Regions from separate parts of the Methylobacterium oryzisoli genome, predicted to be linked through region 4. Evidence: predicted binding sites of a transcription regulator. Region 4 holds the regulator's gene; each other region holds the start of a gene.
The links. The regulator LexA, encoded in region 4, represses DNA repair genes until DNA is damaged. The targets are predictions, from matches to a motif close to TGTTCNNNNTGTGTTCNG.

Region 1 (2,199 bases), on a different contig from region 4:
CAGGAGGATGCAGACCGCAAATGGCTCAAGAACGGATTACCGTGGAAGCAATTGCTCCCGCACCCCTTGAGATCGTCTGGAAGGCTTACACGTCGCCTGATCAGATCACGCAGTGGAATTTTGCCTCCGACGACTGGCATTGCCCAACCGCGAGCGCCGATCTTCAGGAAGGCGGCAAGTTCACTTCGCGCATGGAGGCGAAGGATGGCAGCATGGGATTCGATTTTGAGGGCACTTACACCAGGATTATACCTAACGAGAGGATCGAGTATGCGTTCGGCGATCGCAATGCGGTGGTCGAGTTCACCCCGGCGGGCGAGCAAACGCGCATAAAGGTCTCGTTCGATCCTGAGAACCAGTTTCCCATCGAGCAGCAGCGCGTTGGTTGGGCGGCCATTCTCAACAATTTTTGCAAGCATGTCGCGAAACGCTAAGCCGCGCCCAACGCGTAAACGAAGGGTGCGACCGCTTTTCACCCTCAGCGGTCCCTCAGGCGGTAAAGCTGATTGAGCCTAGACCTAGGGTATGGTGACACAGACTGTATCAAGAAAGACATTCCAGTACACAGCAGCGACCTTGCCCTGGAACGGCGGCAATTGCCCTGCTTAGCTGAGGCGACGGGAGCCGGTTCATGGGTCCCGAGTGGACGCATGAACTAGATGGTCCGACCCAAGCAGGTCGAGAGAGGCACGCCCGTCGAGGCTCTCGCGGGCACGGTCGAGCGCGTCACTTTCCATTCGCCTTCAGGTCCACGCGGTCCGTGTGTACCGGTTTTCAGAGAACCGGTACAACCTCATCGTGGTGCCTCCCGCGGGCCCGCGATGTGCTACTCGACCTTACCGCAGAGTGGGTCGCCACCACGCGATCACGCGTCTTGCAGTTGCGACTTCGCGCACAAGCCGCGAAGACGTCGCCTCTCTGACTGGCATGAGGTCACACGAAGCGTATGTCAGCTCTCGGAATCACGATGTATGTCGTAAATCATGGCTTGTGCCTGATGCCAATAGATGTTGAGAACATCAAGCAATCGATTTTGTGCCCTACCTGAGACAAACGAACCGCGGCAACGGCGCAACGCTCACCAGTGTTCCCTTTCTGTTCCTATTGCCCTTCGTCCATAGATTGATAGCCATCACGCGGCGCGATTGTGCGCTGATGAAGGAAAAACATTCATGGTTGAGGTGCTGTTGACCGTGGTCGCCGTGTTCGTCGCGATCACGATGGTTCTGGCGGCCCTCATCTTCCTAAGGCTCAGCCGCATAGTCGGTTCGGAAGCGCTCAGCCGCGAAACGGTTGCGCAACTCCTGCGGATCGAGACGGACCTGATCAAGCGCGCGGGCGAGGAGCAGTCACGAGGACTGCGTGAAGAACTTGCCGGGCGGATCCGTGACTTTCGCGAGAGTACGACCGGCACCTTCACGGTGCACTTTCAGGGAGCCGAGACCCAGATGCGCACCTTCGGCGAGAGACTCGACGCGGGGATCAAGATCGTCGAGCACAGGGTGCATGGCATTGCGGAGAAGCTCGACGCCGACCTTGGCCAGATGGGTGCGAGCGCCGAGCGAAACCGCGAGAGCCTGCGCATCTTGGTCGAGAACAAACTCGACGCCGCCGCCACGAAGCAGAACGATGAAGCCAAGAGCCTTCGAGACGAGTTAGGACAAAATTTTCACCGTTTGGGCGGGAATATTTCGAACACGCTGTCTGAGATGAGCGAACGGCAGAAGGAGCGACTGGATAAAACCACCGCCGCCATTGACAGTCTGCGCGAGAAGAACGAGCAGTCAGGCGAGACGCTCCGGGCCGCTGTCGAAGGCCGCCTCGAAGCTTTGAGTCAGCAGAATGCCGCCAAGCTTGACGAGATGCGGCAAGTCGTGGACGAGAAGCTGCAATCGACCTTGGAGTCACGCTTGGGCGAGTCGTTCAACCGCGTTGTCGAGCAACTCAACCGCGTGCACGAGGGCCTGGGCGAGATGAAGAGTCTCGCCTCGAACGTTGGTGATCTGAAGAATGTCCTGACCAACGTGAAGGTGCGCGGCACTTACGGTGAAGTCCAGCTTGAGATACTCCTGGAACAATTTCTGACCCGCGACCAGTACATCAAGGATGCGCGCGTCAAGGAAAACACCACCGAGCGGGTGGAATTCGCGATCAAGCTGCCCGGCGCCGGAGTGGGTGAGGAGGTTTTGATCCCAATCG
Region 2 (2,199 bases), on a different contig from region 4:
CGACCTACGTCTTCGTCCTGCCGGGCTCGCCGGGCGCCTGCCGCGACGCCTGGGACGGCATCCTGGCCGCCCAGCTCGACTACCGCCACCGTCCCTGCAACTTCGTCGAGATCATGCCGCGCCTCGACGAGCACCTGAAGCGGGGCGCCTGAGGCGGTCGGCGGGCGCCCGCCGCTCACGCACGGACGAGACCGACGCCGAGGCGCCGGATCCGCAGCGCCCGCCGCAGCGGGAGCCCGGCCGCCAGGGCCTCGCGCCGCACCACATCCCCGGCCCGCACCCGCCGGGCGCGGCTGAGCGCGGCCTCGGCCCGCGCGGCAAGGCGGGCGGTCCAGGGCGCGTGCGGGCGCGGCAGGCGGCCCAGCGCCACCTCGGGCGGCGCGGTCCCGGTGAAGCGGTCGAGGGCGCGGACCCAGCCCTCGGCCGGCACGTCGCCGGCTTCCAGGCACAGGAGCCAGGGACGCCGCGCCAGGGCGGCGGCGGAGGTCCAGGGATCCGCCCCGCGCGCCGCCAGCACCGCCCCGGTGCTGTCGGCCATCACGGCGAGGTCGCGGTCGGCGGGATTGTCGGCGACGATCACCGCGTCGCCCACCAAGCCGGCCGCCACCCCGGACACCAGGGCCGACAGGGTGTCGGCCAGCGCCTCGATGGCGCCGGGTCCCTCCGCTCCCGTGACGTGCACGACGGCCGTGATCATCCGGCGCCCTTAGCGCAAGCGCGGCAGCCCGTCCTGCCTCGATCGGCGGCACTTGCCAATGTTCCTGTTTTGTTCCAGTCTTTGCGGTGCTGGCGATGCCGGGGGAGGGGTCTTGGCGGAAGGACGGGATACGGATGGCGCCGGTCCGCGCCTCGCGGCCGCCACGCCGCCGCCCGAGCGCCGCCGCGGGCGCGGGGCCACCGCCAACCCGACCGGGCGCTTCGAGCCCGCCCGCCGCGAGATCTTCGCGGATGGCTGGGAGCGCGAGGACGACCTGCCGCCCCTGCGCACCGAGGTGACGGCGGAGCGCGCGCGCAGCATCATCACCCGCAACGATTCGCCCGACATCGGCTTCGACCGCTCGATCAACCCCTATCGCGGCTGCGAGCACGGCTGCGTCTACTGCTTCGCGCGGCCGAACCACGCCTATGCGGGGCTCTCGCCGGGGCTCGACTTCGAGACGAAGCTGTTCACCAAGCCGAACGCCGCCGCGCTCCTGGAGCGCGAGCTTTCGGCGAAGGGCTACCGCCCGCGGGTGATCGCCCTCGGCACCGCCACCGACCCCTACCAGCCGATCGAGCGGCGCCACCGCCTCACCCGCGCGGTGCTGGAGGTGCTCGCCCGCTTCAACCATCCGGTCGGGATCGTCACCAAGTCCGACCTCGTGCTGCGCGACCTCGACCTGCTGGCGCCGATGGCGGCGCGGGGCCTCGTGCAGGTCGCGGTGTCGGTCACGACCCTCGACCCGGTGCTGGCGCGCCGCATGGAGCCGCGCGCCCCGCGTCCCGAGAAGCGCCTCGCGGCGATCCGGGGCCTGTCGGCGGCCGGCGTGCCCGCGCTGGTGCTGATGGCGCCGGTGATCCCGGGCCTCAACGACCACGAGATCGAGGCGGTGCTCGCCCGCGCCCGGGAGGCCGGCGCGCGCGCGGCCGGCAGCGTGCTCCTGCGCCTGCCGCACGAGCTCGCGGACCTGATGCGCGACTGGTTCGCCGCGCACTACCCCGAGCGCGCCGCCCGCGCCTTCGCGCTCCTCGCCGAGGCCCGCGGGGGCCGGGTCTACGATCCCGCCTTCGGCACCCGCTTCACCGGCACCGGCCCCTACGCGGCCCTGCTGGCCGACCGCGTCCGGCAGGCCGCCCGGCGGCTCGGCTACGGAGAGGCATGCCTTCCCCTGCGCACCGACCTCTTCGCGATGCCGGGGCGGGAGGGGGCGCAGTACAGCCTGTTCTAGCGCCGGTACAGACCGGATCCTGGGCATCGCGGCCGGCGGCGGTGAGGCCGTCGCGGCATTCGGCCGGCAGGGCGCGCCGGTCCGGCAGGATGAGAGTCGGTCGCTCCGCGCGTGCGCTCAGGATCAGCTCCGTAGAGGAACCTCCAATCGTCCCAGACAGATCGGAGATAGACCTCATTATACCCCGCTCTTCTGAGAAGCGAACCGATCACAATCGTGGCTCGCGTTCGGATAGGGCCGCGACACCGAACAAGCGTGATATCGATTTGAA
Region 3 (2,199 bases), on a different contig from region 4:
GTAGCCCAGCGCGTCGCGGATCTCGGCCCGCTCGTAGAAGCGCGGACCGCCGATCACCCGGTAGGGCAGGCCGAGCTGGACCAGGCGGTCCTCGATCTCACGCATCTGGGCCGAGATGCGCACCAGCACGGCGACCTGCGACAGCGGCTCGCCCTTGGCCTGCATGCTCTCGATGGATTCGCAGAGCAGGCGCGCCTCCTCCTCCGAATCCCAGGCGCCCATCACGGTGACGCGCTCGCCCGCCGCGGCCTCGGTGTGCAGGGTCTTGCCGAGCCGGCCCTCATTGCGGGCGATGAGGGTCGAGGCGGCAGCCAGGATGTGGCCCGTGGAGCGGTAGTTGCGCTCCAGCCGCACCACCACTGCGCCCGGGAAGTCGTGCTCGAAGCGCAGGATGTTGTCGACCTCGGCCCCGCGCCAGCCGTAGATCGACTGGTCGTCGTCGCCCACGCAGGCCACGTTGCGCCGCCCCTGCGCCAGCAGCCGCAGCCAGAGGTACTGGGCCACGTTGGTGTCCTGGTACTCGTCCACCAGAATGTAGCGGAAGCGGTCCTGGTAGCTCGCCAGCACGTCCGGGTTCTCGCGCCACAGCTTCAGGCACAGCAGCAGCAGGTCGCCGAAATCCACCGCATTGAGGGTGCGCAGGCGCTCCTGGTAGGCGGCGTAGAGCGGCCCGCCCTTGCCGAAGCCGAAGGCCCCGGCCTCGCCCGCCGGCACCTGCTCGGGCGAGAGCCCGCGGTTCTTCCAGCCGTCGATGGCCTGGGCGAGACCCCGGGCCGGCCAGCGCTTCTCGTCGATGTTCGCCGCCTCGATCACCTGCTTGAGCAGGCGCAGCTGGTCGTCGGTGCCGAGGATGGTGAAGTCGGATTTGAGCCCCACCAGCTCGGCGTGGCGGCGCAGGATCTTGGTGCCGATGGCGTGGAAGGTGCCGAGCCAGGGCATGCCCTCGCCGGCCGGACCGATGAGGGCGCCGATGCGCTCCTTCATCTCGCGGGCGGCCTTGTTGGTGAAGGTCACGGCCAGGATGTCGAAGGGCCGGGCGCGGCCGATCGCGATCAGATGGGCGATGCGGGTGGTGAGCACCCGGGTCTTGCCGGTGCCGGCCCCGGCGAGCACCAGCACCGGCCCCTCGATCGCCTCGACGGCGCGGCGCTGCTCGGGGTTGAGCCCGTCGAGATAGCCGGCGGCCTGCGGCACGACGGCCGCGCGGGCCCGGGCGGCGATCGAGGTGGGGGAGGGCGCCTCGGCCCCGGCGACATCGCGACTCATGCGTCCTTCACTGGACCAAAACGCGAACGGCGTCGAGGGTTGGCCCTCGCGCGATCGTGCAACGCGGTGTTGCAGGGCCGGCGGGAACCTTCCGGTTCGCCGGCGCGTCCCCATGTCATGACCGAGTCATGACTGACTCCCCGTAGGAGACGTAGTTCCCATGCGTGCCCGACCGTTCCTGATCCTGGCGGCCCTTCTCGCGGCCGGCCCGGCCCTTGCCCAGACCCGCGCCGAGCGCCGGGTCGACCGCCTCAACGACTCGATGACGCAGCAGAATCAGCTGCGCAGCATCCAGCAGCAGAACCGGTTCGAGACCAACCAGATCCGCGGCGAGATCCGCCGCAGCGAGACGATGGCGCCGACCCCGCCGCCGCCCGCCATCATCGGCCGGCCGCGCTGAGACGACGCACTGCCCCGACATGCAGCAGTTGAAAGCAAAGCGCGGGCAGCATCCCCTCTCCCGTGCGGGAGAGGGGCAGGGGTGAGGGTCCCGGGAGGGGGCAGCAAGAAGACTAGACGCTGCCCCTACCAGCACCACCGGCCAGATTGATTTCTGAGCCGTCCCGCTCCCCTCACCACTCTCCGCGCCCAATTGCGGCACCCTCCCGGGACCCTCATCCCTGCCCTTCTCCCGCACGGGAGAAGGGTTCCCCGCGCTCTCTGCAGATGCCTACGGAAGTCGCCCCAGCCTCCTTTCCCTTGCGTGGGGGACGGGCAGCACGTCCTCTTCCATCCGGGAGAGGGGATCCCGCGCTTGCTCCGGGGGGCGCACCGCGAAGGTCCACATCCGGTTGGCCGAGAAATTCCAGAACAGCACGAGCCCGGTCGTGAGCACCTGGGCGGCGAGGTAGGGGAGGCCGAGCCAGCGCGTCAGCAGCGTCATCAGCAGGCCGGTCAGGCACAGGCCGAATCCGGCCACCAGGGCGAAGCGCC
Region 4 (2,199 bases):
TCAGCCGAAGCGGCCGCCCTTCTGGATGACCTCGATCTTGTAGCCGTCGGGATCGGTGGCGAAGAAGAACCGGGCGAGCGTGCGGCCCTGGTGCTGGAAGTCCTTCACGGGCGTCGCGGGCAGGCCCTCGCGCTCGAAGCGCGCGTGCTCGGCCTCGACATCGTCCACCACCACCGCGAGGTGGCCGTAGCCGTTGCCGATCTCGTAGGGCTCCTGCCGGTCGAAGTTGACCGTGAGTTCGAGCTCGAAGGGCGAGGCGGGGTCGCGCAGGTAGACGAGCGCGAAGGTGTCGAACGCGAAGCGGTCGGCGACCTCCAGGCCGAAGGCGCGGGCATAGTACTCGCACGAGCGGGCCTCGTCGCGGACGCGGATCATGGAATGAACGGGCTTGGCCATCGGGAAACGACTTCTCCTGGACTTGCGGCCGGTGCCGGTGTGTCTGCACGCCCCGATCGTAGCCGGCGGCCGGGGCCGCAGGTGGTAGCGGGCTGTTGCGGGGCCGATCCCGCCGGCCGTCAGGGCGGAGTCGGCGCAGGTCGAGAATCGGTGCAGACGTGTGGACGAGGCCGCTTCATCCGCGGCACGACGCCAAGCCGCTTGCGGAACACTTGAGGAACGCTTACCATGTTCGCGATTTGTTTCGATCAGCGTGCCCGCGCAGGCGATGAGAGTGACCCATGCTCACCCGTAAGCAGTTGGACCTGCTCCGCTTCATCCAGCAGCGGATGCGCGAGACGGGCGTCCCCCCGTCCTTCGACGAGATGAAGGACGCCCTCGACCTCAAGTCCAAGTCGGGCATCCACCGACTGATCACGGCGCTGGAGGAGCGGGGCTTCCTGCGCCGGCTGCCGAATCGCGCCCGGGCGATCGAGGTGATCCGCCTGCCCGAGACGGTGAGCGCGCCCTCCGCCGAGGTGGTGCGCTTCAACCCGAGCGTGGTCGAGGGCGGGCGCGCCAAGGAGCCGGTCGCCAAGCCCGCCATGCCCGCCGGGGTGGCGGTGGACGATCACCGGTCGGGCTCGGTGGCCATCCCGGTGATGGGCCGCATCGCCGCCGGTACGCCGATCTCGGCGATCCAGTCCCAGAGCCGCAGCGTGGCGATGTCGCCCGACTTCCTGGCCGGCGGCGAGCATTACGCGCTCGAAGTGCGCGGCGACTCGATGATCGAGGCGGGCATCCTCGACGGCGACCTCGTGGTGATCCGCCGGCAGGAGACGGCCAATACCGGCGACATCGTGGTGGCGCTGATCGACGACGAGGAGGCCACGCTCAAGCGCCTGCGCCGCCGCGGCTCGTCGATCGCCCTCGAGGCCGCCAACCCGGCCTACGAGACCCGCGTGCTCGGCCCGGACCGCGTGCGCATCCAGGGCCGGCTCGTCAGCCTGATCCGCAAGTACTGACGGCCTGGTTCCGGATCATCCTCCGGGACATCGTGCCCGGAGGCATCGTGGCGATCATCGAAGGCCCGCGCGACTCCCCGCGCGGGCCTTCGGCGTTCCGGGACATCGTCGGGTCGTAACCCATCCTGCCTCGAGGGCAGGCGCTCGCTCGAAGGAATCCAAAGAAGCGGCACAACGGCGTCGTAGTATCTGACCTTGCGTCCGTCCCAACGGCCTGCGAGCACGGCCCTTCGCGGGATCGCCGAAGCTAGAGGAAAGCTTAACCATCAATCCGGCAAAGTGCCGGGATGATCGCGGTGGGCCGTGGGCCCGCCGGCAGATCTCCTCCTGTGCCGATGAAGGCCTGCGGAACGCGACGATGACCGACGGCTTCATTCTCCTGGTCTCGGACGATCCCAAGAAAGCCCACTCGCTCGCCCACAGCGTCACCTGCCACCTGCCCTGCCGGGTGATCGAACCCGGGCAGCGCCAACCGCCCGGCACCGTGCTCGCCGTGTTGCTCGACGTCGCCCTCGACGATCCATCCCTCCTGGCGAGCCTGCGCGGCCTGATGAGCCATCTGCGCGCCCGCATGAGACCCTGCCTGTGCCTGGCGCGGGACCTGACGCCGGCCACGCTCGCCAAGGCGCGGGCGCTCGGGGCCTCCCGGATCCTGCCGCCCTTCACCTCCCGCGCCGCCCTGTCCGCCGCCCTTCTCGATCTCGTGCAGGTGTCCGCGGCCGAGCGCGCGCGCGAGCCGCGGGTGCAGATCCGCGCTCAAGCCGTCGAGGCCTGCGCGCTCGTGACCGGCCTGTTCGAT

Region 1: ACKUB9_RS13495 (DNA recombination protein RmuC) is a predicted target of LexA. The motif match lies at 1,086-1,103, and genes of this name have one in related genera.
Region 2: ACKUB9_RS29515 (PA0069 family radical SAM protein) is a predicted target of LexA. The motif match lies at 757-774, and genes of this name have one in related genera.
Region 3: ACKUB9_RS09430 (ATP-dependent helicase) is a predicted target of LexA. The motif match lies at 1,278-1,295, and genes of this name have one in related genera.

The regions. Positions count from the first base shown of each region.
Region 1 covers NZ_JBKIBX010000011.1:171,480-173,678, reverse strand. Annotated here, with positions in the region: gene ACKUB9_RS13500 (SRPBCC family protein) at 21-434, shown strand; gene ACKUB9_RS13495 (DNA recombination protein RmuC) at 1,173-2,199, shown strand, end outside.
Region 2 covers NZ_JBKIBX010000049.1:40,763-42,961, forward strand. Annotated here, with positions in the region: gene moaB (molybdenum cofactor biosynthesis protein B) at 1-152, shown strand, start outside; gene ACKUB9_RS29510 (hypothetical protein) at 176-697, opposite strand; gene ACKUB9_RS29515 (PA0069 family radical SAM protein) at 810-1,928, shown strand.
Region 3 covers NZ_JBKIBX010000007.1:136,961-139,159, forward strand. Annotated here, with positions in the region: gene ACKUB9_RS09430 (ATP-dependent helicase) at 1-1,266, opposite strand, end outside; gene ACKUB9_RS09435 (hypothetical protein) at 1,427-1,666, shown strand; gene ACKUB9_RS09440 (GtrA family protein) at 1,937-2,199, opposite strand, start outside.
Region 4 covers NZ_JBKIBX010000009.1:33,482-35,680, reverse strand. Annotated here, with positions in the region: gene ACKUB9_RS10935 (VOC family protein) at 1-396, opposite strand; gene lexA (transcriptional repressor LexA) at 678-1,400, shown strand; gene ACKUB9_RS10925 (HD-GYP domain-containing protein) at 1,759-2,199, shown strand, end outside.